3 regions of the Pseudarthrobacter xylosi genome follow, and region 3 is predicted to be linked to each of the others. Evidence: riboswitches for the same ligand, from Rfam matches in the RefSeq annotation. Region 3 holds a riboswitch; each other region holds the start of a gene.
The links. A riboswitch is a leader RNA that binds a small molecule or an ion and turns the genes downstream of it on or off. The one in region 3 is predicted to bind S-adenosylmethionine.
Positions count from the first base shown of each region.

Region 1 (7,916 bases), on a different contig from region 3:
CGGCGAAGGTCCCGGTGTGCAGCTCGCGGTGGAACTCGGGGCAGCCAGCGTGGACCACGTGAACTACCTGTCTGCCCGTGACGTGGCGGCCCTGGCGGACAGCTGGTTCGGCTGGAACCCGGGAACCGGCACAGGGACCCGTGGCACCGTGGCAACCTGCCTCCCGGCCTGCGATCTCTCCACCCGGCAGCCGCTGGCCCCGGGGCGTGAACTGTTGGATGCCGGGGCGCAGGTGGCGCTGGCTTCCAACTGCAACCCGGGTACTTCGTACACCAGCTCCATGGCGTTCAACGTGGCGACGGCCGTGCTGCAGATGCGGCTCAGCGTCCACGAAGCGGTGCGTGCCGCCACGTATGGCGGCGCGCTGGCGCTGCACCGGGAGACAGGGCACGACGCCGACGGCGCACGGGCGGTGGGTTCGCTCGCCGTCGGGCACCGTGCTGACCTGCACATGCTCAACGCCCCCTCGGCAACGCATCTCGCCTACCGCCCGGGCATGCCGCTCACGTACGCCGTGTGGCGGGCCGGCGCGAGGGCACGCTAGCAGGGAACGCGCTTGGTGATCGTAAAGTGATCACTTGTGCCTGCTATGATCAAATCGCGTCATATTTGGTGACTGTTTGACGCTTTACTGATCGATGCTGAGAGGCCCCCCATGACCCGCACTGACCGCCTGACGGCCATCCTGGACATCCTGGCCAAGACCGGTCAGGTGGAGGTGGACGAAATTGTGACGCAGCTTGCGGTCTCGCCGGCCACGGCGCGGCGGGACCTGGACAGCCTGGCCAAGCGGCGGCTCCTGACCCGGACCAGGGGCGGGGCCACCACCGGGGCCTTGGCCTACGACCTCCCCGGGCGGTACAACCGTGACGACCACGCCGACGCCAAGGAACAGATTGCCCAGGCCGCCTCGGCACTGATTTTTCCCGGCGCGGTGATCGGGCTGTGCGGCGGCACCACCAGCACGGCGTTGGCGCAGATCCTCGCCACGCGCGAGGACCTCAATGCTCCCGCCCACCAGTCCACCCTGACGGTGGTCACCAATGCCATCAACATCGCTGCGCAGTTGGCTGTCCGGCCCAACATCAAAGTCATGGTGACCGGCGGCATCCTGAACCCACGCTCGTACGAACTGGTGGGACCGTACACCGACATCATCATGCAGAAGGTGGTCATGGACATTGCCTTTATCGGCGTGAACGGCATCGACCCCGAGGTCGGTCCCACCAACACGGGGGAGGGCGAGGCGTCCGTCAATGCCCTGCTGGCCAGCCGGGCCCGGATCTCCTATGTGCTGGCTGACTCCTCCAAGGTGGGTGTTCGCGCGTTCGCCACCATGGACGGCTACGCGTTCAACCGCCTGATCACCGACTCCGGTATCTCCGCCGAGGACAAAGCCGCGTTCGAAGCCAACGGCACCGAAGTGATTGTGGCCCCGCACTAAGCGCCCTAGGTGACCAGCCACAACCCCTAGAAGATCACTGGCGGCGCGTCCAGGACGGTCTCGTCCACCCGGCGGTCCACCCATTGGCTGAACGGTATATCGAGTTCGTACTTGCCCAGGTCGGTGCGGTGGAGGGTCCGCACGGCGGCGTTGTCCGGGTTGTTGAGGGATTCGAAATACTCCACGGACCAGTGGAACCAACGCATGCAGAACAGCCGCATGGTGAGCCCGTGGGTTACCAGCAAGGTGTTGGGGGCGTAGTCCGGTTTGGACCAGTGGCGGTAGAGCGTCTCCATAAAGGAAGAGATCCGGTCGTAAACGTCGGAGCCGGATTCCCCTTCCCGGAACCGGTAGAAGAAATGGCCGTAGGCGTTGCGGAGTTCCTTCTGGTCCTCGATGTCGCCGGTGATCTGGAAATTGGCCCAGTCCTGCTCACGGAGGCGCGGCTCTTCGATGACCCGTTCCGTGAGATCGCCAAGGTTGAGCGCCTCCAGTGTCTGGTGCGCCCGAAGGTAGGGGGAAACGTAGACGCAGACCTGGCGCCCGTCCAGCTCGCGGCGGATCCGTTCCCCGGCCGCCGTGGCCTGCGCCAGGCCCTGGGGCGTCAGCGGAATCCGGTAGTCCGGGACCCTGTTGTAGATGGACGTATCAACATTGGCCGCGGACTGGCCGTGCCGGATCATGAAGATTTTCCCTGGCGCGCTCATAAGCCCCAAGCATAGGTGCCCCACCCCGGACGCTCTCTCACTTTTGGTGCGTTTTTGGCGGACGCTCTCGCACTATTGATGAGTTCCGGCGAGCTGGCCACCCTAATCAGCGAAGAACCAGAAACTACAGGCAAGATGGAACCATGTTGGTTCCCTCCCGCCGTCGGCTGCGGATTGAAGTCTGGATTGTGCTGGGTCTTTCCCTGGGGCAGTCCGCCGTCTACTCGGTGGTGCAGCTGCTGGACAAGATGACGCGTGCACCGCTGGCCGAAGGCACGTCAACCCTGAACCGGTCACAGAGCCCGCGCGAATATTTCGACCTCACCTATCAGTTGCTCGACATTATTTTCGCCCTGGTGCCAGTGCTGCTGGTCATCTACTTCCTCACGGACCAGCGGCAATCCGGTGCCGGCGTGAGTGCCCACGGCAGTTCGGCCTTCCGGAAGCTGGGGTTCAACTTCGCCAGGCCGGGCCGTGACCTGCTACAGGGTTTTGGCCTCGCTGCCCTGATCGGGGTCCCGTCGCTGGGCCTTTACGCCGCGGGACGTGCCCTCGGGATCACCACCGCCATCATCCCCAGCGCACTCGACTCGTACTGGTGGACCGTTCCGGTCCTGATCCTGTCCGCGCTGCGGCACGCCGTGGTGGAGGAAGTCATCGTGGTGGGCTACCTCCTGGACCGATTCGGCAAGTTCGGCTGGAGCATGCCGCTGGCCATCTTCGCCAGCTCGATGCTCCGTGGCAGCTACCATCTGTACCAGGGCTTCGGGCCGTTCATCGGCAACGCCGTGATGGGGGTGGTGTTTGCTTGGCTCTATACAAAGACCAAGCGGGTGATGCCGCTGGTCATCGCGCATGCCCTGCTGGACATTGTTGCCTTCGTCGGCTTCAGCCTCTTTGGCCGGGCGGTGGGCCTGGGGTAAGACGGCTATGGTTCCCGTGCAGCACAGGTGTCTTCAGTCGGGTCCGGCTGCAAGTCAGACTTAAAAGAATTCGGCCGCCATCGGTGGGTGGCATCATTGGCACCCGCTGATGGCGGCCGAAGCTATTGAAGGTGCAATCAGATGGTGACTGCTCCGGAAGCGGTTTCGAAGGTCACTGACAGGATGCCCGGGGTTCCATGCGGAGCCACCCAGTCAACAGCTACATCCTCCAACGGCTTCTCGACGGGCTCACCCAGCCATTCCGTCACGCGTTCAGCGGAACCGGCTATGGTCAGGCAGCTCATCTTAACGTGGCTCTCATAGGCGTTGGACGGGTGGAGGGCGGGGTCGCCCTCCCACTTGAGCATGTACGGGACCTGGGGGTCCGCGATCAGGCCCAGGATGCCGATCTGCTTCCAGACCAGCTCGCGGCCGTCCGGGAACTTGCGGTTGCCGTTGACGGCGGCACGGCCCAGGCGGTTTTCAAACGGAGCGAGGTCGTCCACTTCGACGCACCAGCCCATCCAGCCGCCGCCGGCTTCGGACCGCGCCCGGACAGCCTGCCCGAAGGGAGCCTTGTCCGATGCCGGGTGGTTGAGAACCTCCACCACTTCCAGATACTTGTGGCCGGCTAGGGGAATAATCATGTTCCGGGTTCCAAACCGGGGGTGCACGCCACCCTTCACGGCTTCAACGCCGAGGGCGGACGAAATACGTTCGGTGGTGGCAACTAGGCCATCTTGTTCACAGGCGTAAGAGACGTGATCCATGCGCATGCCCTCATCTTGGCACTTTGTGATCCGGCTCTCAGCTAAGGGTAGCCTTACCGGAATCTGTCGCGTCACGAGTGGACATTCCGCAGGAAAGCAGGGCGAAGAAGCGGCCGGCTGACCACGTTCGTCACAATCCTGTTCCCGTCAGGGAAAGTCTTCCTACACTGAACGCAACCGAGCAGTGCCACGCCACGTCAAGGAGCATTGAATGTCGAACGGATGGTCTTTCGAAACCCGCCAGATCCACGCAGGCCAGGAACCGGACAGCGCCACCGGCGCGCGGGCGCTCCCGATTTACCAGACGACGTCGTTCGTCTTCCCGAGTGCCGAAAGTGCCGCCAACCGGTTTGCCCTCGCCGAGCTCGCACCGATCTACACCCGCATCGGCAACCCCACACAGGATGCTGTGGAGCAGCGGATTGCCAGCCTGGAGGGCGGGCTCGCGGCATTGCTGCTGAGCTCGGGACAGGCCGCTGAAACGTTTGCCATCCTGAACATCGCCGAAGCCGGTGACCACGTCGTGGCCAGCCCCAGCCTCTACGGCGGGACGTATAACCTCTTGGCGCACACCCTCAAGAAGTTCGGCATTTCCGTTACGTTCGTGGCCGACCCTGACAACCTGGACCATTGGCGCGACGCCGTCCAGCCCAATACCAAGCTCTTCTTCGCCGAAGTGGTCTCCAACCCCCGCCAGGACGTGCTGGACATCGAGGGTGTGTCCCGGACCGCCCACAACGCCGGCGTGCCCCTCGTGGTGGACAACACCCTCTCCACGCCCTACCTCATCCGCCCGCTCGAATGGGGCGCCGACATTGTGGTCCACTCCGCCACCAAGTACCTCGGCGGGCACGGCTCGGCCATTGCCGGCGTGATTGTGGACTCCGGCAATTTCGATTTCGGCGCGGACCCGGAACGTTTCCCGGGCTTCAACACCCCGGACCCCACCTACAACGGGCTGGTCTACGCCCGTGACCTCGGGGCAGACGGAGCCCTCGGCGCCAACCTGTCCTACATCCTGAAAGCCCGGGTCCAGCTGCTGCGCGACCTCGGCTCGGCCGTGTCACCCTTCAACGCCTTCCTGATCGCCCAGGGCCTGGAGACGCTGAGCCTGCGGGTGGAGCGGCACGTGGCCAACGCCGTCGACGTCGCCCAGTGGCTTGAGGCAAGGGACGACGTCGAATCCGTCGCCTATGCGGGGCTGCCCTCCAGCCCATGGTACGAGCGCGGCCGCAAATACGGCCCCAAGGGCACCGGTGCGGTGGTGGCGTTCAACCTGGCCGGGGGCGCAGAGGCAGGGAAGCGCTTCGTGGATGCCCTGGAGCTGCACTCCCATGTGGCCAACATCGGGGACGTCCGTTCACTGGTCATCCACCCGGCATCAACCACGCACAGCCAGCTCTCGCCCGAGCAGCAGGCTATCGCCGGGGTCACCCCGGGACTCGTCCGTTTGTCTGTGGGCATCGAACACATCGATGACATTCTCGCCGACCTTGAGGCCGGGTTCCGGGCGGCGAAGGGCACGGCGGAACCTGACAAAGACGCGGCAAGCCAGCAGCAGTAGGGCTCCCGCGAAGTCACAACCAGTCACACGCTTAGCGATAGGCCGGGGCTGTTCGTACACTCGAAGCAGGTCATGAGTGCCAGCGACAGCCCCGGCTTGCTGGCCGGCAACCCTCTTTTGCGGCGGGGTGCCCCGGGTGAGGACCTGGCCTGCCGGTCAATTGACGGTGGGCAAGCGCACAGAAAAGGTCCTTCCATGACGATTACCATTTCCCGTACTGCAGCACCCGGAAACGGCGTGGTCCGTTACGCCAGCATTGGTGGCCTCGAGCTCGAAGCCGGCGGTTACCTCCCGGACGTCACCCTTGGCTATGAAACGTGGGGAACCCTCAACGCGGACGGCTCCAACGCGGTCCTGATTGAGCACGCCCTGACCGGCAGTACGCACGTGACACGCGGCGACAGTGACGAGCCCGGCTGGTGGGAACAGCTGGCCGGACCCGGGGCGCCGGTGGACACGGACCGGTTCTTTGTGGTCTCCATCAACATAGTGGGTGGCTGTTACGGCTCCACCGGGCCGTCCTCGGTTGCCCCGGACGGCAAGCCGTGGGGGTCACGGTTCCCACTGGTAACACTGCGGGACACCACGGCGGCTGAGGCCAGGCTGGCTGACCAGCTGGGTATCCCCAGCTGGTACGCCGCGCTGGGCGGATCCATGGGCGGCGCGCGGGCGCTGGAATGGGCGGTCACTTACCCGGAACGGGTCCAGCGGTGCGCCATTATCTCGATCGGTGCCGCCAGCACGGCCGAACAGATCGCATTCGCCCAGGCTCAGACGCTCGCCATCCGCCAGGACAGCAATTTTAACGACGGCGACTACTATGGCGGTCCGCTGCCGGAGGACGGACTGGCCCTGGCGCGCCGCATTGCGCACATTACCTACCGCTCCGCCGAGGAATTCGATGGCCGCTTCGGCCGTGCGGCCCAGCACCCGGAATCGCCGCTCCAGGCGGCAGCGCTGGGGGAGCGGGGCCGCTACCAGGTGGAAAGCTACCTGGACCACCAGGGCAAAAAGCTGGTGCGGCGTTTTGATGCCAACAGCTACATCGCCATCACCGATGCCCTGATGAGCCACGACGTCTGCCGCGGGCGGGGTTCCCTCAACGAGGCCCTGGGCCGTGCCACCGCCCGGTTTTTCGTGGCTGCGGTGGACAGCGACCGGCTGTACTTCCCGTCCCAGTCACGTGAGCTGGCTGACGCGCTCCCGGGTAACGTGGATGTGCACGTTATCGAGGCTCCGATCGGCCACGACGGCTTCCTGACCGAGATCGGCCAGCTCGGCGTCCAGCTCCGGAACACCTTCCTGGTCTAAGCGCGAGCCCCTGCCCTTAAGCGCGAGAGGACACTTGTGGCCCTCTTGGGTCCGGGGCCACAAATGTCCTCTCGCGCTAGGCGTTCAGCCGTTCATGATGTCGGAGCGGCGCTTCATGTAGTCCTCCATGGCCAGCTCGCCGTTGCTGTACTGCTGGTCGAGTTCGGCCAATTTCCGGGCGCGGTACCCCTGCGGGCCCGACGGCGGCAGGGGAATGCCGGGGGCGGCAGGCTGCTGCGGTGCTTCCGCGCGCTGCTCCGGCGCCGGCTGGCCGTCAGGTTGCGGCTGGCCATACGGCGGGAACTGCTGGTCCGCGGACGGCATCGGCTGCATGGGCGGCAGCGGCTGGCTCGGCGGCAGGGGCTGCGGGCTCATGATCTCGCGGTAGCCGCCGCTCATGTAGTCCTGCTGCGTGTAGCCGTCACGGGGCTGCTTGCTCTGCGGCCCCGGGTACTGTTCGCTGCCCGGGTACTGCCCGCCGCCTGGAAACTGCTCGGGGTAGCGCCCGGAAAAGCTCTGGTCCTGGTTCCGTTTGTTCACGGATTTCCGGTACATCCGCATCGCCATCGGTACCACGAACGACAGAATGATGATCCAGAAAAACAAGCTGTTCACGGTGTAGCGCCTCTCATATGTGTCCTTCCAGCTTAACCCCGGCGCCCACACGGACGGACGGGATCCCCAGGAAGGCCCCGTACCGGTCCACGGCGTCCTGCACGGCGGCGTCCAGAGCCGGGTCCGCGCCAGCGAACAGACGGATATCCAGCTCACAGCGGCCGGCGAACATGGTGTGCCTCCAGCAGCCGGCCATCCGCCCGTCGAGCAGCACCACATGAATCGGCGCCCCGGCCACCGGAAACGCCGGGGCGGTGCCTCCCAGATAATGCCGCGTGGCTGAATAGCCCATCACGTATTCGTCGTAGCACTGGATCAGGTCGATCCGCGGTCCTGCCGCTGACGTGGCATCGCCGCCGTCCGCCGGGGCGTCGAAATAATGCACGACGCCGTCGATCACCACCGTCGCCAGCGTCTCGGGAGCCGCCGCCAGGGACTGTTGAAGGCCGAGCCGCACGTCGGCCATGGTGAGTCCGGACCAGTCGGCGCAGTCCTTGACCGTGGCCGGCCCGCGGCTCGTGAAGTAGCGCCGGACGAGTTCGCCGAGCGCTTCGGCCCGGGTGGGCGGCATGGCCGGGCCGG
Region 1 is NZ_JBVAYT010000002.1:572,788-580,703, forward strand. It holds gene hutI (imidazolonepropionase) at 1-544, shown strand, start outside; gene ACZY1F_RS06605 (DeoR/GlpR family DNA-binding transcription regulator) at 656-1,444, shown strand; gene ACZY1F_RS06610 (histidine phosphatase family protein) at 1,471-2,151, opposite strand; gene ACZY1F_RS06615 (CPBP family intramembrane glutamic endopeptidase) at 2,295-3,074, shown strand; gene ACZY1F_RS06620 (VOC family protein) at 3,212-3,850, opposite strand; gene ACZY1F_RS06625 (bifunctional o-acetylhomoserine/o-acetylserine sulfhydrylase) at 4,056-5,408, shown strand; SAM riboswitch class IV at 5,477-5,591, shown strand; gene metX (homoserine O-acetyltransferase MetX) at 5,604-6,719, shown strand; gene ACZY1F_RS06635 (hypothetical protein) at 6,804-7,334, opposite strand; gene ACZY1F_RS06640 (winged helix DNA-binding domain-containing protein) at 7,348-7,916, opposite strand, start outside.
Region 1: it holds a riboswitch for S-adenosylmethionine, as region 3 does, so the genes downstream of both, metX (homoserine O-acetyltransferase MetX) here and ACZY1F_RS14885 (aminotransferase class V-fold PLP-dependent enzyme) in region 3, are expected to answer to the same signal.

Region 2 (7,916 bases), on a different contig from region 3:
CTGGGTTCCTTGCGGTACCGCGCGGTGGCAAGCCCCGGGTACCTCCTGCGCTGGTGGCCCGACGGGCCGGAACTTGTTGCAGGGAGCCTGGCTCCGGTGGTGGATTTTGACCGCAAGGATGACCTGCAGGACGGGTTTTTCCGCAGGCTGACCGGCGCGGAACTGACCGCACCGCGGCACTATGTGCCGTCGTCGGCCGAGTTCGCCCAAGCCATCCGGCTGGGACTGGGGTGGGGACTTCTGCCGGAGCAGCAGTGCCTGGCCGACATCCGGAACGGCGGCCTCGTGGAGCTGGCACCGGCCAATCCCGTTGACGTGTTGTTGAACTGGCAGCGGTGGAAGATCGACTCGCCGGTGCTCAACCAGCTGACCGCCGCGGTCCGGGAGACGGCGGCCCGGCAGCTCCGCCAGCCAGGCGCCTGACCGGGCGCAAAGCTAAGCGCGAGCCGGAACTAGATGTGCTTCAGGGCCTGCTCCAGGTCGCCGATGAGGTCGTCCACGTCCTCCAGGCCCACGGACAGCCGCACCACGCCGTCGCTGAGCCCGATGGCGGCACGGCCTTCGGGACCCATGGCGCGGTGCGTGGTGGTGGCCGGGTGGGTGATGAGGGACTTGGCGTCGCCCAGGTTGTTGGAGATGTCGATGATCCGCAAGGCGTCCAGCAGCGCAAAGGCGGCTTCCTTGCCCGAGCGGCCAGCCGTCGTCGCAAGTTCCAGCGTGAGGACGGTGCCGCCGGCCTTCATCTGCTTGGCGGCGAGTTCGTACTGCGGGTGTGACTTGAGCAGCGGGTACTTGACCCAGCTGACGGCCGGCTGCTGTTCGAGCCATTCGGCCAGCCGCAGCGCGGACGCGGACGAGTGGTTCACGCGCAGCGCCATGGTCTCCAGGCCCTTGGTCAGCACCCAGGCGTTGAAGGCGGAGAGCGCCGGGCCCGTGTGCCGCATGAGCTGCTTGACCGGGCCGTCGATGAATTCCTTGGTGCCCAGGATGGCGCCGCCCAGGACGCGTCCCTGGCCGTCGATGTGCTTGGTGCCGGAGTACACAATGACGTCCGCCCCCAGTTGGCCGCAGCGCTGCAGCAGCGGAGTGGCAAAGACATTGTCCACGACGACGGTGGCCCCGGCGGCGTGCGCCAGCTCGCTGACCGCGGCGATGTCCACGATTTCCTGCATCGGGTTGGACGGCGATTCGAAGAACACCGCGGTGGTGGGCTCCGACAGCGCAGCAGCCCATTGCTCCAGGTCCGGGCCGTCAACAAACACGGTTTCCACGCCCCAGCGCGGCAGGATTTCGTTCAGGATCACAAAGCAGGAGCCGAACAGAGAGCGCGCGGCAACCACCCGGTCCCCGGCCGCCAGCAACGCACCCAGGGCGGTGAATACCGCGGACATGCCCGACGCCGTCGCGAAGCACGCCTCGGTGCCTTCGAGCAGGCGGAGGCGTTCCTGGAACGTGGCCACGGACGGGTTGCCGTACCGGGAGTAGACGAAGCGTTCGTCCTCGCCGGTGAAGGCACGCTCGGCGGCGGCCGCGGACTCGTAGACGAAGCCCGAGTTCAGGAAGATTGGCTCGGTGGTTTCCTGGAAGTTGGTGCGGTCCAGCCCGCCACGGACCGCCTGCGTCTCGGCGCTCCAGCCGGCGGCGTCTTCGTTGAAGGTCACTTGGCTATTCCCAGGTTGGTGGGCAGGCCGCGGTTCTTCCAGCCGTTGACGGTGCGCTCGCCGTACCGGTCCGGCTCGCCTTCGAAACCCTCCAGGACGTTGTAGGAAGTGAAACCGGCCTGCGTCGCGGCGACGGCGGCGGCGATGGAACGCTGGCCCGAGCGGCAGAGGAACAGCAGTTCTGTGCTGTTATCCTCCGGTGCCTGTTGTGTCAGGTCGGTGAGGAAAGCCGGGTTGGGGATGCCGCCGGGGAACGTCCACGGGATGAACAGGGGATCGTTGTCGGTGGCCTTGGTGTCGGGGATGCCGATGTGGGCCCATTCGCCCTCGGTCCGGACATCCACCAGGATGGCGCCTTGTTCGAGTTTCGCCCAGGCTTCCTGCGGGGTGAGGTCTCCGGCGTAGCTCACGCGTGGCCCTCGCCGTCGAAATCGAGGTCTTCCACGGCGGAGGCGACCGCTGCGTCAGCGGTGGCGATGGCCGACGGGAGGATGAGTGCCTGGGCAACAATCACAACGCCGCCGTTGGACGTCGCGGCCGGGCTGCCGTGCAGGACATACCCTTCGGCCAGGGCAGTGGAAATCCGTTCACAGAAAGACCTGTCATCCGGCCCGGTGACAAGCCGGTACAACAGTTTCTCTTCAGGGGCGGGGGCGTCAGACACGACGGAACTCCTTCTTTCACGCTTGCAGCTCGAATGGGTCGATATGCCGAGTATTCACCTGAGGCACCCCGCCGCGAAAGGGAGGGTTGCCGACCGGCCAGTCAGGGCTTGGCGCCGGTTCTCATTACTCCCCAAAAACGTAACATCCGGCCCGCCCGGCCGCACTGCCGCCGTCGTCATGTTCCGTAACCAACGCGCAGTTCCGTAACCCCGCCGTGCTTCCGTAACCCCGGCGCTGACGGGACAATCGGGTCATGGGGAAAATGCGGGGCCACTCACTGACGGGCGCCTGGGCACGTGTATTGGCCGTGGGGCTGTGTGCCGTGCCGGTACTCGTGGGGGCGACAGGCTGCCGCGACATTTTCGCGCCGCCGCCCTGCATGCCGCCGGAGTTTTCCATCTCGCCTGCCGCCGCGAAACCGGGTGACCAGGTCACCGTCAGCGCCCCGGACACCACCTGCGATGCCCGCTACGGCGCCGACGCGCGGGTCCAGGTGGAATTGCTGGATCCGTACGGCACCACCGTGCTGGAAGAGCTCGCTCCCATGACCGACGACGGCGGCTTCACTTTTGTGTTCACCGTCCCGGCCGGCGTGGCACCCGGGACAGCCGGGGTCACCGCCCACCCCTATGGCGTGGACTGGTGCGATGACACCGGGGTGAACAACAGGGTGGGGGCGGGACCGCAGACCCTCGTCGGAGTCGCCTGTGCGCAGAGGCTCGTGCCGCTGTTGGTCCTTGGACCCGAGACTAAGCAGGGCTGAACCGGACCAAAGGCGGAGGCAGCTAGAGTTTGCAGAGGCGCCGGCCACCGTCTTTGAAGCAGCCGTTCTTGGGGGATTACACCAATATGCCAACAGCCACCGCGCCGACCCGCAACGCCAGCCTTGCCGGCTCTCCCCAGCAGACACGGCTGCGGGCCGCCGTCGTGCTACTGCTCACCGTCCTGTTGGCTGTCCTGGCGATGTTGCCAACCGCCGGGACTGCCCGCGCCGCCAATACGGCTCCGGAGCCGGGAAAGCCGCTGCTGGGCGCGGTCCTTGAGTGGGGCGAGGATTCGGCGGCCAGCTTTGCCGAGCGGCTGGGAGCGACGCCGGCCCTGGTGGGCCATGACATTTCCATCCCCTTCCGGTCCTCGGAAACCAATGCCATCCGGCAGTTCCTGGACCAGGCTGCGGCCTTGGGCTCCCATGCCATGCTCACCGTCAAACCCACAGTTCCGCTGCAGCAGATCGACCACGCCACCGCCCAGTCATTTGCCGCCGAGATCACCCGGATTTCGGCAGGCTTCCGGGGCCAGGTGCTGGTCCGCTTCGCCCCAGACATGAACGGGAGCTGGCTTGACTGGGGGCAACAGCCGGCAGCCTACCGGGCCGCCTTTAGGGCAGTGGCTGCAGAGTTCAAGGAAACGGACGACGCCGGCACCGTGATGGTGTGGGCACCCTTCCTGGGGCGGGACTACCCCTTTGGCCGGAACCGCAATGCCCCCGCTGCCGGCAGCGAGGGCTTTGCCCTGTTGGACACGAACGGCGATGGCACCTGGGACGGTGCCGACGGCGCCTACGCGCCTTACTATCCCGGGGACGAGGCCGTGGAATGGGTAGGGCTGGCCGCCTACCATGACGACACCGCCGGCACGGCCGCCGTCAACACCGTGGCCGCCCCCGGAGAACTGGCAGGGATGCTGACCGGAGTCGGCAACGAGGACTTCTACGCCACCTACGTGGAGCAACGGGACAAGCCGTTCCTCCTGCAGACCGCGGCCTTCTACAGCCCCGCTGCCGGCGGCGCCGCGGAGGCCGACATCAAACGGGGCTGGTGGGACCAGACACTCGAAGCTGCGACGTCCGGGCAGTTCGGCAAGACCGCTGCCGTGGTCTGGGACGAACGGACCAGCACCAGGGACACCGGCGTGGCCAGCATCGACTGGACCATCACGGGAAACGCCGACGTGGCTGCAGCGGCACGCGCCCGGCTGGACGCGTCCGGCCTCGTCACGGGTCCGGTCAATGGAATCGTCTCCGGCCAGGAGTATGCCCAGGCCAACACCCTGACGGGCGTGGCCGCCTGGAGCGTGGGCGCGGCCCTGCTCATCCTCCTTGTTGTCCTGTGGCAGGTCCCGCGGCGGGTGACCGCCGTGGCTGCCTGGGGTTACAACGACCCGTCAAACCGGGATTCCCGCGTGGACCTGCTGCGCGGGGCAGCCATCGTCTTTGTGGTGGTGAACCACCTGGGCCTGACGTCCCTGTTCCAGCTCCTGACCCAGGAAGCGGTGGGTTTCGTCTCGGGCGCGGAGCTGTTTGTGCTGTTCTCCGGACTGGTGGTGGGCATGGTCTATGGGCCACGGGTCAAGGACGACTTCGGCACGGTGGTGGACCTGACATCACGGCGGGCGGGCAAGCTTTATGTCACCGCCCTGGTGGTGCTGGTGGGCATTTTCCTGGTTTCCCTGTTGCCCATCTTCCAGACGGATCCCCTCACCACCTACACCGACCAGGGAACAGGAGGGGCCGGCCATGCCGCGGCCGGCCGGACCTACAACCTGTATGCCGGCATGGAATCGCTTTTTCAGTTCCCCGTTCCGCCCCAGGTCCTGCCGGCCATCCTGCTCCTCCAGTTCGGGCCGTGGCAGTTCAATGTGATGGGCCTGTACGTTGTCCTGCTGCTGGTCAGCCCGCTGATCCTCGCCGCCCTGAACCGTGGCCGGACGCTGTGGGTGCTGGCGGCCACGCTAAGCGTCTACTCAGTCGGCGCCGCCACCCGGACCAGGCTGCTGCCTTCCCAGTTCGAGGATTCGTTTCCGCTGCTGGTGTGGCAGGTGCTTTTTGTGCTCGGCCTGGTGGCGGGTTTCCACCGGCGGAAGATCGTTGCATGGCTCTCGGCCCACACCTGGGCGGTGGCAGCCTGCAGCGGCGCCGCCATGGTTTTCGCGTTCCTGTCCTGGGGCAACCCTTATCTTGCCAACGGGTTTGACCTCCGGCTGGGCGTCATCCCGGATTCCCTGTACCGGACCATGTATGACTCCTTCTTTGCCCGCACCTACCTGGCGCCGGGACGGCTGCTGAACGTCGTGGTAGTGGTGGTAGCGGCCTACGCTTTCCTCACGGCCTACTGGAAGCCCACCGAGCGTGCCTTCGGATGGTTTCTTATCCCGCTTGGCCGGGCCACGCTCTACGTCTTTGTTATCCACGTGGTCCTCATCGCCGTGGTTGCCAATATCCCGGCACTGCAGCAGGGCGACATTCTCCTCAACACGGCTGCCTACGCCGTAATCCTGGGGCTCCTGTGGGTCATGGTCCGGACGCGCTTCCTGTTCAGGATCATCCCCACCTGACCTGACCCGCCTGGTCACCTGAGTTTCACTGGTCGTGCAGTTCGCGGGTCAGGAGTTCCTGGAGGGCCGTATTGGGTTCGCTGGGTTTGCCGGCACCGCTCAGATAGAGCCCCATCTGGGCGCCGTGGTATTCCCAATAGGCGAAGCTGAGGTTGTTTTCTTCCAGGAGCGCTAGCATGTCGATGACCCACTGGCCGCCGCCCTTGCCTTCCATCTGGAAGGCCTGCCGGACCAGGCCGAATTCCAGGACCGACATCGGCACGTTATTGTCCTTGCCGAACTTCACGTGCTTGGCCATCTCATGGGCCAGATAGGCCTTGTCGCGTGCCATGAATCCCTCGCCGGCGGCGCCAGGCGGCTCGGCGTAAACATCGAGCTGGAGGCCGATCACGGGGAGAGCGCCGGTTGAGGCTGCAATATTCTCACCCCGCATTTGGCCCTGAATGCGGTACCTGTTACCGGGCACTACCTTGAACAGGTGTGCATTGTTGCTCCACCCCGCGACCGCCCCGGTGCCCTCGGCGTCGCTGATGGAGAGGCCGCCGTTGTCCTGGTAACCGGCCGCCTCCCGTTCGAACCCGGCCGGTGACGCCGGATCCCCGCCGACCTCCCATTCATGCCAGTCCAGCGTCCCCGCGCTGTCCAGCCGGTCATTGACGATCTGCCGGATTTCGGTGCCGTCAGGGGTGTACTCCGTCACCGTGATCGCGTCGAAGTAGGCCTTTCCCCGCATGCCGCCTTGGGTGATGACCAACGGGGTGGCCGCTACGGCTTTGCTGTCGGTGATCGCGACGATGCCGCTGTCGTAGGTCCTCCAGTCCGACGTTCCAAGGGGCAGCGATGGACTGGTGACACGGCTTTCCGTCAGCAGCACCCTTTCCCCGGTCGGCAGGATCACGTTCGGATCAGGGTAGCGGCCGCCGTCCTTGATCGGTCCCTCAACCCAGGACGCGTACTGGTGGGTGTACTTGATGGGCTCGTAGAAATGGAAGTCGTACACAACGTTTTTGTCGTCGACCAGAAAATGCTGATTGATTCCGGCAGTGCCGTAGCGGCCATTTACCCCGTATACCCCGCCTACCACCAGCAGGTGGTTCGAGTCCACTGACCGCACCACGGCCACCAGTTCCCGTGCGAAATCTTGCCACTGCTGACCGGTCGCATCCGTTGTCACCGGCTCGTTGAGCAGATCGTAAGCGGCAACGGCAGGCTCATCCTTGTACCGGGTGGCTATTTCGCGCCACAGGTCGGCGTTTTTTTGCCGTAGCGCCGGATCGGACCAGATATCGAAATTGACGTCGTCCCCGGTGGGATCCAGCCAGAAGCCGCCGATCGGCGTATGCAGATCCAGGATCAGGCGCATTTTCTGTTGCCGGGCCCAGGCCACGTTCTGGTCCAGCCACTTGAAGAAGACTGTCGGGGAGTCCGCGTACCAGTCACCGTCAAAGGCGAAGCGGATGGAATTGAAACCCATTTGCCTGGCGCGCCCGAAGTCGGCCTCCGAATGGTCCTGGGTGCTGAGGAGATCGGACCCATCGATGTTCCGGTGGTACAGGTTGGAGAAGTTTACGGCCTTCAGCCTCGTGGGCTCACCGTCGAGAACCAGACCCGGGCCGGCGGCGGTCACGAACCGCGGGGGAGGAGGTGCTTTGGTCGACGGCCCGCCCTCCTTGTCCCCGCTCAGCGCGCAGCCGGCAACAACCAACAGCGGAACCAGCACCAGTAGGAGCGTCCACAGCCACCATGGCCACCGGCGCCCGTACGGCGGCCACCAACGACGGCGCAGCGTCGATTCCGGTCCGTGCGGCTCAGTGTCCCCGGGCATCGAGAGCTCCCTCGTTCGGCGAGTAGAGGGCCAGCATATTAGCTCGCGCAGCGCCTGTCGTGGCCTTTTCCATAAAGATTCACAATTAGGTAGCCCCCCGTAAGCCCCTAGCCGCGGGCTTTGAGGATCAAGGCGTCGCCCTGGCCGCCGCCGCCACACAGGGCAACCACGCCTGTCCCGCCGCCGCGCCGGTTCAGCGCCAGTGCCTGATGCAGGACCAAGCGGGCCCCCGACGCGCCCACCGGGTGGCCCAAGGCGATGGCGCCGCCGTCGGCGTTGATTCTGTCCGCGTCGATCCCCAGGTCTTTGGCGGACTGCAGTACCACCGACGCGAAGGCTTCGTTGATCTCAATCAGGTCCACGTCGTCAATGCTCAGCCCTTCAAGTTTCAGGGCCCGCTCAATGGCGCGCGACGGCTGGGAATGCAGGGAC
Region 2 is NZ_JBVAYT010000001.1:768,682-776,597, reverse strand. It holds gene ACZY1F_RS03665 (LysR family transcriptional regulator ArgP) at 1-423, shown strand, start outside; gene ACZY1F_RS03660 (O-succinylhomoserine sulfhydrylase) at 453-1,661, opposite strand; gene ACZY1F_RS03655 (rhodanese-like domain-containing protein) at 1,658-2,071, opposite strand; gene ACZY1F_RS03650 (DUF1737 domain-containing protein) at 2,068-2,325, opposite strand; SAM riboswitch class IV at 2,339-2,454, opposite strand; gene ACZY1F_RS03645 (hypothetical protein) at 2,580-3,089, shown strand; gene opgC (OpgC domain-containing protein) at 3,176-5,659, shown strand; gene ACZY1F_RS03635 (glycoside hydrolase family 5 protein) at 5,685-7,484, opposite strand; gene ACZY1F_RS03630 (acetyl-CoA C-acetyltransferase) at 7,592-7,916, opposite strand, start outside.
Region 2: it holds a riboswitch for S-adenosylmethionine, as region 3 does, so the genes downstream of both, ACZY1F_RS03650 (DUF1737 domain-containing protein) here and ACZY1F_RS14885 (aminotransferase class V-fold PLP-dependent enzyme) in region 3, are expected to answer to the same signal.

Region 3 (7,916 bases):
ACTGGTGGGGGCGGATCCTTTGTCTGACCTCGCGGTGGTCCACGGCCGGGCTCCGAAGGTGGCCCCGGCGCAGTTCGGCGATGCCGAAACGCTGCGGGTGGGCCAGCTGGTCATCGCGGTGGGAAATCCCCTGGGCCTGGCCGGATCCGTCACGGCAGGCGTGGTCAGCGGCCTGGGCCGCGCCATTCCGGTGTGGTCCAGCGGCAACCGGCGCGTGATCGAGGACGTCATCCAGACCGACGCGGCACTCAATGCAGGCAGTTCCGGCGGGGCCCTGGCCGATACGCACGGACGCATCGTGGGAATCAACACCGCAGTGGCCGGCGCTGGGCTGGGCCTGGCCGTGCCCATCAACACCACCACGCGGCGCATCATCTCGGCGCTGCTGAAGGACGGCCGCGTCAGGCGCGCTTATCTCGGCGTTGTCAGCACACCCTTCCGGCTTAACGCCAGCGCGGTGATCAGGACGGGACAACGGGACGGGCTGCGCGTGGTGGAGGTCCTGGCCGGTTCGCCTGCAGATCGCGGGGGACTTCGGGCAGGTGACGTCATTGTGACAGCCGGAAGCCGCCCAGTCAGCAACGCCGAGAGCCTGCAGAAGCTGCTGTTCGCCGACGCGATTGGCCAGCCGCTGCCCATTCGGGTGCTGAGGGACGGCCAGGAAGTGGACATTGTGGCAGTGCCCGAAGAGATGGGTGGGACCGGCTAAACCGCTACCGGCGCTTCTTCAGGTGCGCTACCGGGTCCTGCGGGCCTTCAATCGGGCTCTTGGCTTTCTTCTCCGCGCGTTTTTCCTTGATGGTTTTAACTGGTTTCTTGTGCAGCTGCTGATGTGGGGACTTATCCGGCATGGCGTGCTCCTTACAACGTCGGGGGACGGGCTGCGTCCCACTTCGTAAAATACGCCTGTTCAGCCCCGAATGTAATGCCCCGGATCAGTCCGGAACTGCAACGTCCGCAATGCCCACAAAACGGGTCCCGACGCCGTCGAACTCGCTCCTGATGAGGCCCGCCCGAAGCGGGGGGACCTCAGCCGGGGAATGGTGCTCGCACACCACATACGTGAATTCCGGCCACCATTTCTTGGGCCGGGCCGCTTCCTCATAGCCGCAGACGGCGCATTCCAGGTGCACCCAGACCGGACGCTTGCCGGTCCTGTTGGCCCGCGACTGGATGAGCCATGCCGGGGGGTTGTCCAGGATGTCGCCCAGCTCCGCCTCAGTCAGTCGTTTCGGGATGCCATGGCGCTGGGCCATTTCCATCGGTACATCAAGGGCAATTGCCGCGTCGCGTCTGCTAATCATCAGAGTCAACGATACGGGACCGGGCCAAACCCGAAGTGCTTCCTACGACGCCAGTGCGATGCCCACAGCCGCTGCGGCGAAACCGGCGGCCAGGTTGGCGCCGACGTTCACGGCGGCGGCACCGAAGCGCGACTCACTCAGGAGCCGCACCGTAGCAGTGGTCCAGGAGCTAAATGTGGTGAGGCCGCCCGCAAGGCCGGTGGCGACGGCGGCCTGCCACTCAGGTGCAAGGCCGAGCCGCCCCGTGATGCCGATGGACAGTCCAATGATCAGGCACCCCGTGACGTTGACTGTCAGCGTGGCCCACGGCCAGTGCCGCGGAGTGCTACCGCGGCCGACGGCGCCGCGCAGCCCCGAATGGCGTGCGAACCAGCTGTCGACAGCGAAGCGCAGCAGTGCGCCTGCCATACCGAACACTCCCACGAGGACCGCGCCCATCATGCCGCAGCCCCCAACCGATCGGTGAGCAGCCGCCCGGCCCGCCAGCCGCCGGCCGCGGCGCCCAAGCCCAAGAACACGGACAGCCCCAGGTAAGCCATCCACACCGGATGTTCGCCGGCCCGGGCCAGCTGGTCAATCGAGAAAACCACCGCTGAGAACGTGGTGAACGAGCCCAGGAGTCCTGGCCCGAGGCCGGCGCGGAGCCAGAATGCCGTCTCTGGACGGGCCATCCACACCGTAGTGAGGGCGGCCAGCACAAAGCTGCCCGCCACGTTGATTCCCAGGGTGGTCCAAGGCAGTGCCCCCGCGGTTTCCGGAAACGCGAGTCCCAGCCCGTACCGGAGTTCTGTTCCGGCCAGGCCGCCCGCCGCAACAGCCAGCCAGGCACGCCAGCGCGGCACGCGGGGGTTCGTCATTCAGCTGTCGCTGAGGGTGCAGCCGGTGTGGGGGTGGTCGCTGTGGACCCAGAGCGCAGCGGTGACTTCATCCGCGAGATCGTAATCCCGCTTCCTGCCGGCGTTGCTGATCCGCACCACCAGCGCGCCGCCGAACGGCTTGCGGCCCACGACCTCCACCTCGGCGTCGAGATCGATTTCCTCGGCGGAAAGATACCGGAGCAGATCCGGGTTCTCGTCGCTGATGCGGATGATCCGGCCGGTGTGCCCGGGATCGAGTTCGCCGAGTAGATGGGCCGCTGGCAGCAGCACCGTGCCGTCCGCGGCCGGGATCGGGTCGCCGTGCGGGTCGCGTTGCGGGTTGCCGAGTTTCGCCGCCATGCGCTCGATAAACGTGTCCGACACCGCATGCTCCAGCAGTTCGGCTTCGTCATGGACTTCGTCCCAGCTGTAGCCGAACTCCTGCACGAGGTAAGTCTCAATAAGGCGGTGCCGCCGCACCATGGACAGTGCCAGCCGGACACCGGAGTCCGTGAGGGTGATGGCGCTGTAGGGCTTGTGGTCCACCAGGCCCTGGTCCTTGAGCTTGCGGACCATCTCCGAGACCGAGGAATTGGCCACCCCCAGGCGCTGCGCGAGCTGGGAGGACGTAATTGGTTTGTCCTGCCACTCCGTGAAGCCGTAGATGACCTTGACGTAGTCCTCGATCGAGGAGGAGGGCGCGCTGGTCTTCACGCCTCCAAGCCTACCCGGTGGTCCGCGCCCGTTACGCCTTCGTGCCCCGCCACGTCAGCGTCAGGTACGGCAGGCTGATGTCCTCTTCCACACCGTGCCCCAGATGTTCGTGCAGATACCAGTCCAGATTGGCCAGGACCTTGCTGCGGGTGTCTTCGCCGGCGCGCAGGTAGTAGCTGCGGGACTTCGTCAGTTCCATGATCTCCGCCGTGCTGAGGCTGTCCTCCCACCGCGTCACATGGCTCTCGAGGCCGTCAAACTCCGGTCCCACCACCGGGCGGAACCCGGGCTTGTAGACGTCGCCCGCGTGCATGATGCGGGACAACCGGTGCACCCACGGAACGGACGTGTCCAGCTGGTTCCAGATCAGCCCCAGCGTTCCGCCGGGGCGCAGGATCCGCGCCAGTTCGGTACTCGCGGGCAGCGGATCGCACCAATGCCAGGCCTGCGCAACGCTCACGACGTCGAACGAGGAGTCAGCGAGGCCGGTGGCCTCCGCGGTCCCCTGGGTCGCGTCCACCCCCTGGTAGTGTGCCCGCAGCTGGGCAAGCATGTCCGGGGACGGGTCCACGGCGGAAACCCCCAGGCCGCGTTCCAGCAGCAGGGCCGTGAACTTGCCGGTCCCGGCGCCCACGTCCACGGCGTCCGTGGCACCCGCCGGGATCAGCCAGTCCGCTGTTTCGGCCGGGTAGCCAGGACGTACACGCTGATAATGTTCGCCGCCGTCCTGGAAACTCTGTCCGAGTTCCAGGCGGCGTCCGTGCTCAAGCCTGGGGCCACCCCGTGCCACGTGCGGCCTCCTTCAACTGTGCCCATCGGTATCCTCCGAATTTACCGCATGGGCCGCCACCCGGTGGGCAGCAGTCAGGTCAGGAAGCAGGGACGAAAGGGTCGGTCAGTCGTCAAGGCACGGAGCTGCACCGGCAGTGCCGGGCGTGTTGGGCGCCCAGTGTGGGTAGGTGCGGGTGTCGTTGGCCGGAACCCATCGGCCCGCGTCCACCACGTAATCCCAGCCCAGGCCGGTCCGGCGAAGTTGCTCCAGTCCGGCGAGGAGCCGCTGGGCATCCTCCAGCCGGGATCCTACGCCGAAGCTTGCCCGCAGCGAACCTGAGGGAAGGCCGAGGCGCTTGAGGAGTGGGTGCGCGCAGAAGCGGCCGTCCCGGAGGCCAACGCCGTGCTCGGCCGACAGGTAGGCGGCCACGAGTCCGGCGTCGTACCCTGCCACGGAGAAGTTCACCACGCCGATGGTGCCGGTTTCAGCGTCCGTATCCGAGAAGATCTGGTGCACAGTGACGCCGTCGATCTTCCCCAGCCCGTCCACCAGGAATGACCTGATGGCCGCTTCGTGGGTGTGCCAGCGGTCGTGGTCCAGGGATGCGATGACCTGGGTGGCTCGGGCCAGGGTGGCCGCGCCCAGGACGTTGGGGGAGCCGCCCTCGTGCCGGGCCGGACCGGTGGCCCAGCTGACGCCGTCGAGCCTGGCCTCGCGGACGGCGCCGCCGCCGGCCAGGTGGGGAGTACCTGCGTCGAGCCAGTCGGTGCGGCCCACCAGTACCCCGGAGCCGAACGGCGCGTAGAGCTTGTGGCCGGAGAAGGCGAGGTAGTCGACGTCGTCGGCGCTGATATTGATGCGCCGGTGCGGTGCCAACTGAGCGGCATCCACCACGATCCGTGCTCCGTACTGATGGGCGAGTGCGGCCAGGGCCTTGACCGGGAGGATCTCGCCGGTGACGTTGGAGGCACCCGTGACCGCGAGGAGGCTCACGTTGCCCTGCTCAAGTTCGGCACGGAGGACCTCGAGGGTCCCCACGATGGTGTCCGCTGCGACGACGCTGCGGTGCGGGACGCCCTGCCACGGCAGGAGGTTGGCGTGGTGCTCGATGTCCAGGTAAAGGACATCGCCGTTGGGCCGTCCGTCCGTCGCCGGCAGGCAGCCCGCCAGCAGGTTGAGCGAGTCGGTGGTGTTGCGGGTGAAGATGACGGAGTCGTCCGGGCGGCCGCCCACAAAGTCGCGCACGATATTCCGGGCGTTCTCATAGACGGAGGTGCTGATCTGCGATGCAAAGCCGGCGCCGCGGTGGACGCTGGCGTAGAAGGGCAGGATCTCGTTGAGGTAGGCGGACACCACAGAGAGGGCAGGAGCGGACGCACCGTAGTCCAGGTTTGCGTAGCGGACGTGGCCGCCCTGGATCAACGGTGCCTGGATTTCCGCGCCGGTGACCGCGGAAAGGGGGCGCCCGGCTACGGCGGCGGCATCCTTGAACAGCGCAGCGGCGTTGTTGGGAGAAACACTGCTGGGGGAGACGGTGGCAGTTGTCACGGAGACCTCACTCGAAAAGGACTCCCGGTACCGGGAATCCGCGCTTGCCGTGTCCGTTCCGGACCGGCCTGGTCGTCACCCGGGGCACCCCACCGCGAATGGAGGGTTGCCGGCCAGCAAACCGGGGTTTAGCGCTGGCACTCGTGACCTGTTAAGAGCGTAGAACATGCGCCGGGGGGAGAAGGAAGCCCGGCCCAATGTTAAGGGCTTTGTTACGTGCGTTTGAGGTATGGAATATTTGTCGAAGATACGACGGCGGACGCCCCTATCAGGAGGCGTCCGCCGTCGATAATTCGAAAATTGACCTAAAGGAGGTCGTCCAGATCCGGGTTCAGCCGTTTGAGGACCTCTGAGTGCAGGATGGAGTTCGTGGCCAGCGCGTTGCCGCCGAACGGACCGTCCTGACCCTCCAGAGAGGTGAAGCGGCCGCCGGCTTCCACCACGATGGGCACCAGGGCAGCCATGTCGTAGAGGTTCAGCTCCGGCTCGCAGGCGATGTCCACGGAACCTTCGGCCACCATGCAGTACGACCAGAAATCACCGTAGGCGCGTGTGCGCCACACGTCTTCGGTCAGTCCCAGGAACTCATCCAGGTTGCCGCGTTCCTTCCAGCCGCCCAGGCTGGAATAAGACAGGGAGGCGTCCGAAAGTTGGGAGACGTCCGAGACCCGGAGCCGCGTTGCGGCGGCGAGCGACTTGCCCATGTAGGCGCCGGAACCCTTGGCGGCCCACCAGCGCTTGCCCAGCGCGGGGGCGCTGACAACTCCCACCACGGGTTCGCCTTCGTCCACGAGGGCGATCAGGGTGGCCCAGACCGGGACACCGCGGATGAAGTTCTTTGTGCCGTCGATGGGATCAATGATCCAGCGGCGGGAGCCGTGGCCGGAGCTGCCGAATTCCTCGCCCAGCACGGCGTCGCGGGGACGCGAACGGGAGAGCTGGCCCCGGATGGCTTCCTCCGCTGCCTTGTCCGCGTCCGTGACCGGTGTCAGGTCCGGCTTGGTCTCGATGCGGAGGTCCAGTGCCTTGAAGCGGCTCATGGTCTGGTCGTCCACGGAATCGGCCAGCACATGGGCAAGGCGCAGGTCATCGTTGTAGCTCGAAGCGGGTTGGATCATGGTTACAAACTACCGTCTCAGGGCCGTGGGGTTGGGGACGTCGGCTTTAGGCCGCTAGCCTATGCTGCCCAGTTCCTTGGTTTCCTGGCCCACCAGGCGGGGATCCGTGCCGAGTAGCCGGCGCAGTGACGCGAGCCGGGCCGGGCCGGTGGGGCCCGCTTTACCGTCCGCCACCCAGGCGTCCACTCCACAGTTGACGGCCGCCGTGTTGTGCTTGCAGCCACGCTCGCACGCATCCGTGCCCGGCTCCAGGTCCGGGAAGGACCGCAGGATCCGGTCCGGGTCCACGTGCGCCAGCCCGAACGAGCGGATGCCAGGGGTGTCGATGATCCAGCTCCCGGCGGGAGCCCCGGTCAGCTTCAGGGCAAGGGCCGACGACGAGGTGTGGCGGCCGCGGCCGGTCACCGCGTTCACCCCACCTGTAGCCCGTTCGGCCCCGGTGAGCGCATTGACCATGGTGGACTTGCCCACTCCGGAATGCCCCAACATGACCGAGACCTTGCCCTCGAGGTGCGCGCGGAGCTGCGAAACCGCATCACCGTCCAGGCGGGCAGAGAGGCCGTCATCGGAGCGGGCATCAATACCTGAGGCCTCGGAGTCCGACGTGCGGCTGATGATCACCGGGAAGTCGAGGTGCTCATAGTTGGACAGCAGTTCTGCGGGATCCTTGACATCCGCCTTGGTGACGAGCAGCAGCGGCTCGATGCCGGCGTCGTACGCGGCCACCAGGGCGCGGTCAATGAAGCCGGTGCGTGGCTCCGGGTTTGCGGCGGCCACTACCACCACCAGCTGATCGGCGTTGGCCACCACCGCACGTTCGATCGGATCAGTGTCATCGGCGCTGCGGCGCAGCAGGGTCCTGCGGTCCTGGATCCGGACCAGCCGGGCCAGGGTGTCGGGCTCCCCGGACACATCGCCTACAAGGGAGACGAAGTCGCCGGCCACCACGGGGGAGCGGCGCAGTTCGCGGGCCCTCGCTGCGATGATGATCCGCTCCTCGCCCGAGTCCTCACCGACGACGGCGGTGTACCGGCCGCGGTCCACGGTGATGATGCGGCCCGTGACGGCGTCATCGTGGCTGGGGCGGTCCTTCGTGCGCGGCCGGGAGCCCTTTTTGCTGGGCCGGATCCGGACGTCGGACTCGTCCCAGGAATCAGTGCTGCGGGCCACCAGTGGAACCTTCCGTGGCGTCGCCGGTGGCCGCGCCCTGGGCGAGCATGTCCGCCCACATCTGCGGGAATTCCGGCATGGTCTTGGCCGTGGTGGCGATGTCCTGGACCTCGATGCCCGGAACGGCGAGGCCGAGGATTGCGCCGGCAGTGGCCATCCGGTGGTCCGCGTAACTGTGGACGACGCCGGCGTGCAGCTTGGCCGGGCGGATCACCAAGCCGTCGCTGGTCTCTTCCGCGTTGCCGCCGAGGCGGTTGATTTCGGTGACGAGCGCGGCTAGCCGGTCCGTTTCGTGGCCGCGAAGGTGCGCGATGCCGGTCAGTCGTGAAGGTCCACTGGCCAGGGCGCAGAGGGCCGCCACTGTGGGGGCGAGCTCGCTGGTTTCGGCAAAATCCGCACCCTTGATCTCTGGTCCGCCGGTGACGGTCAGGAC
Region 3 is NZ_JBVAYT010000006.1:252,561-260,476, reverse strand. It holds gene ACZY1F_RS14920 (S1C family serine protease) at 1-709, shown strand, start outside; gene ACZY1F_RS14915 (hypothetical protein) at 714-851, opposite strand; gene ACZY1F_RS14910 (hypothetical protein) at 936-1,304, opposite strand; gene ACZY1F_RS14905 (fluoride efflux transporter FluC) at 1,347-1,745, opposite strand; gene ACZY1F_RS14900 (fluoride efflux transporter FluC) at 1,742-2,161, opposite strand; gene ACZY1F_RS14895 (metal-dependent transcriptional regulator) at 2,162-2,875, opposite strand; gene ACZY1F_RS14890 (class I SAM-dependent methyltransferase) at 2,907-3,665, opposite strand; gene ACZY1F_RS14885 (aminotransferase class V-fold PLP-dependent enzyme) at 3,771-5,195, opposite strand; SAM riboswitch class IV at 5,231-5,344, opposite strand; gene hisN (histidinol-phosphatase) at 5,501-6,313, opposite strand; gene rsgA (ribosome small subunit-dependent GTPase A) at 6,368-7,483, opposite strand; gene aroA (3-phosphoshikimate 1-carboxyvinyltransferase) at 7,467-7,916, opposite strand, start outside.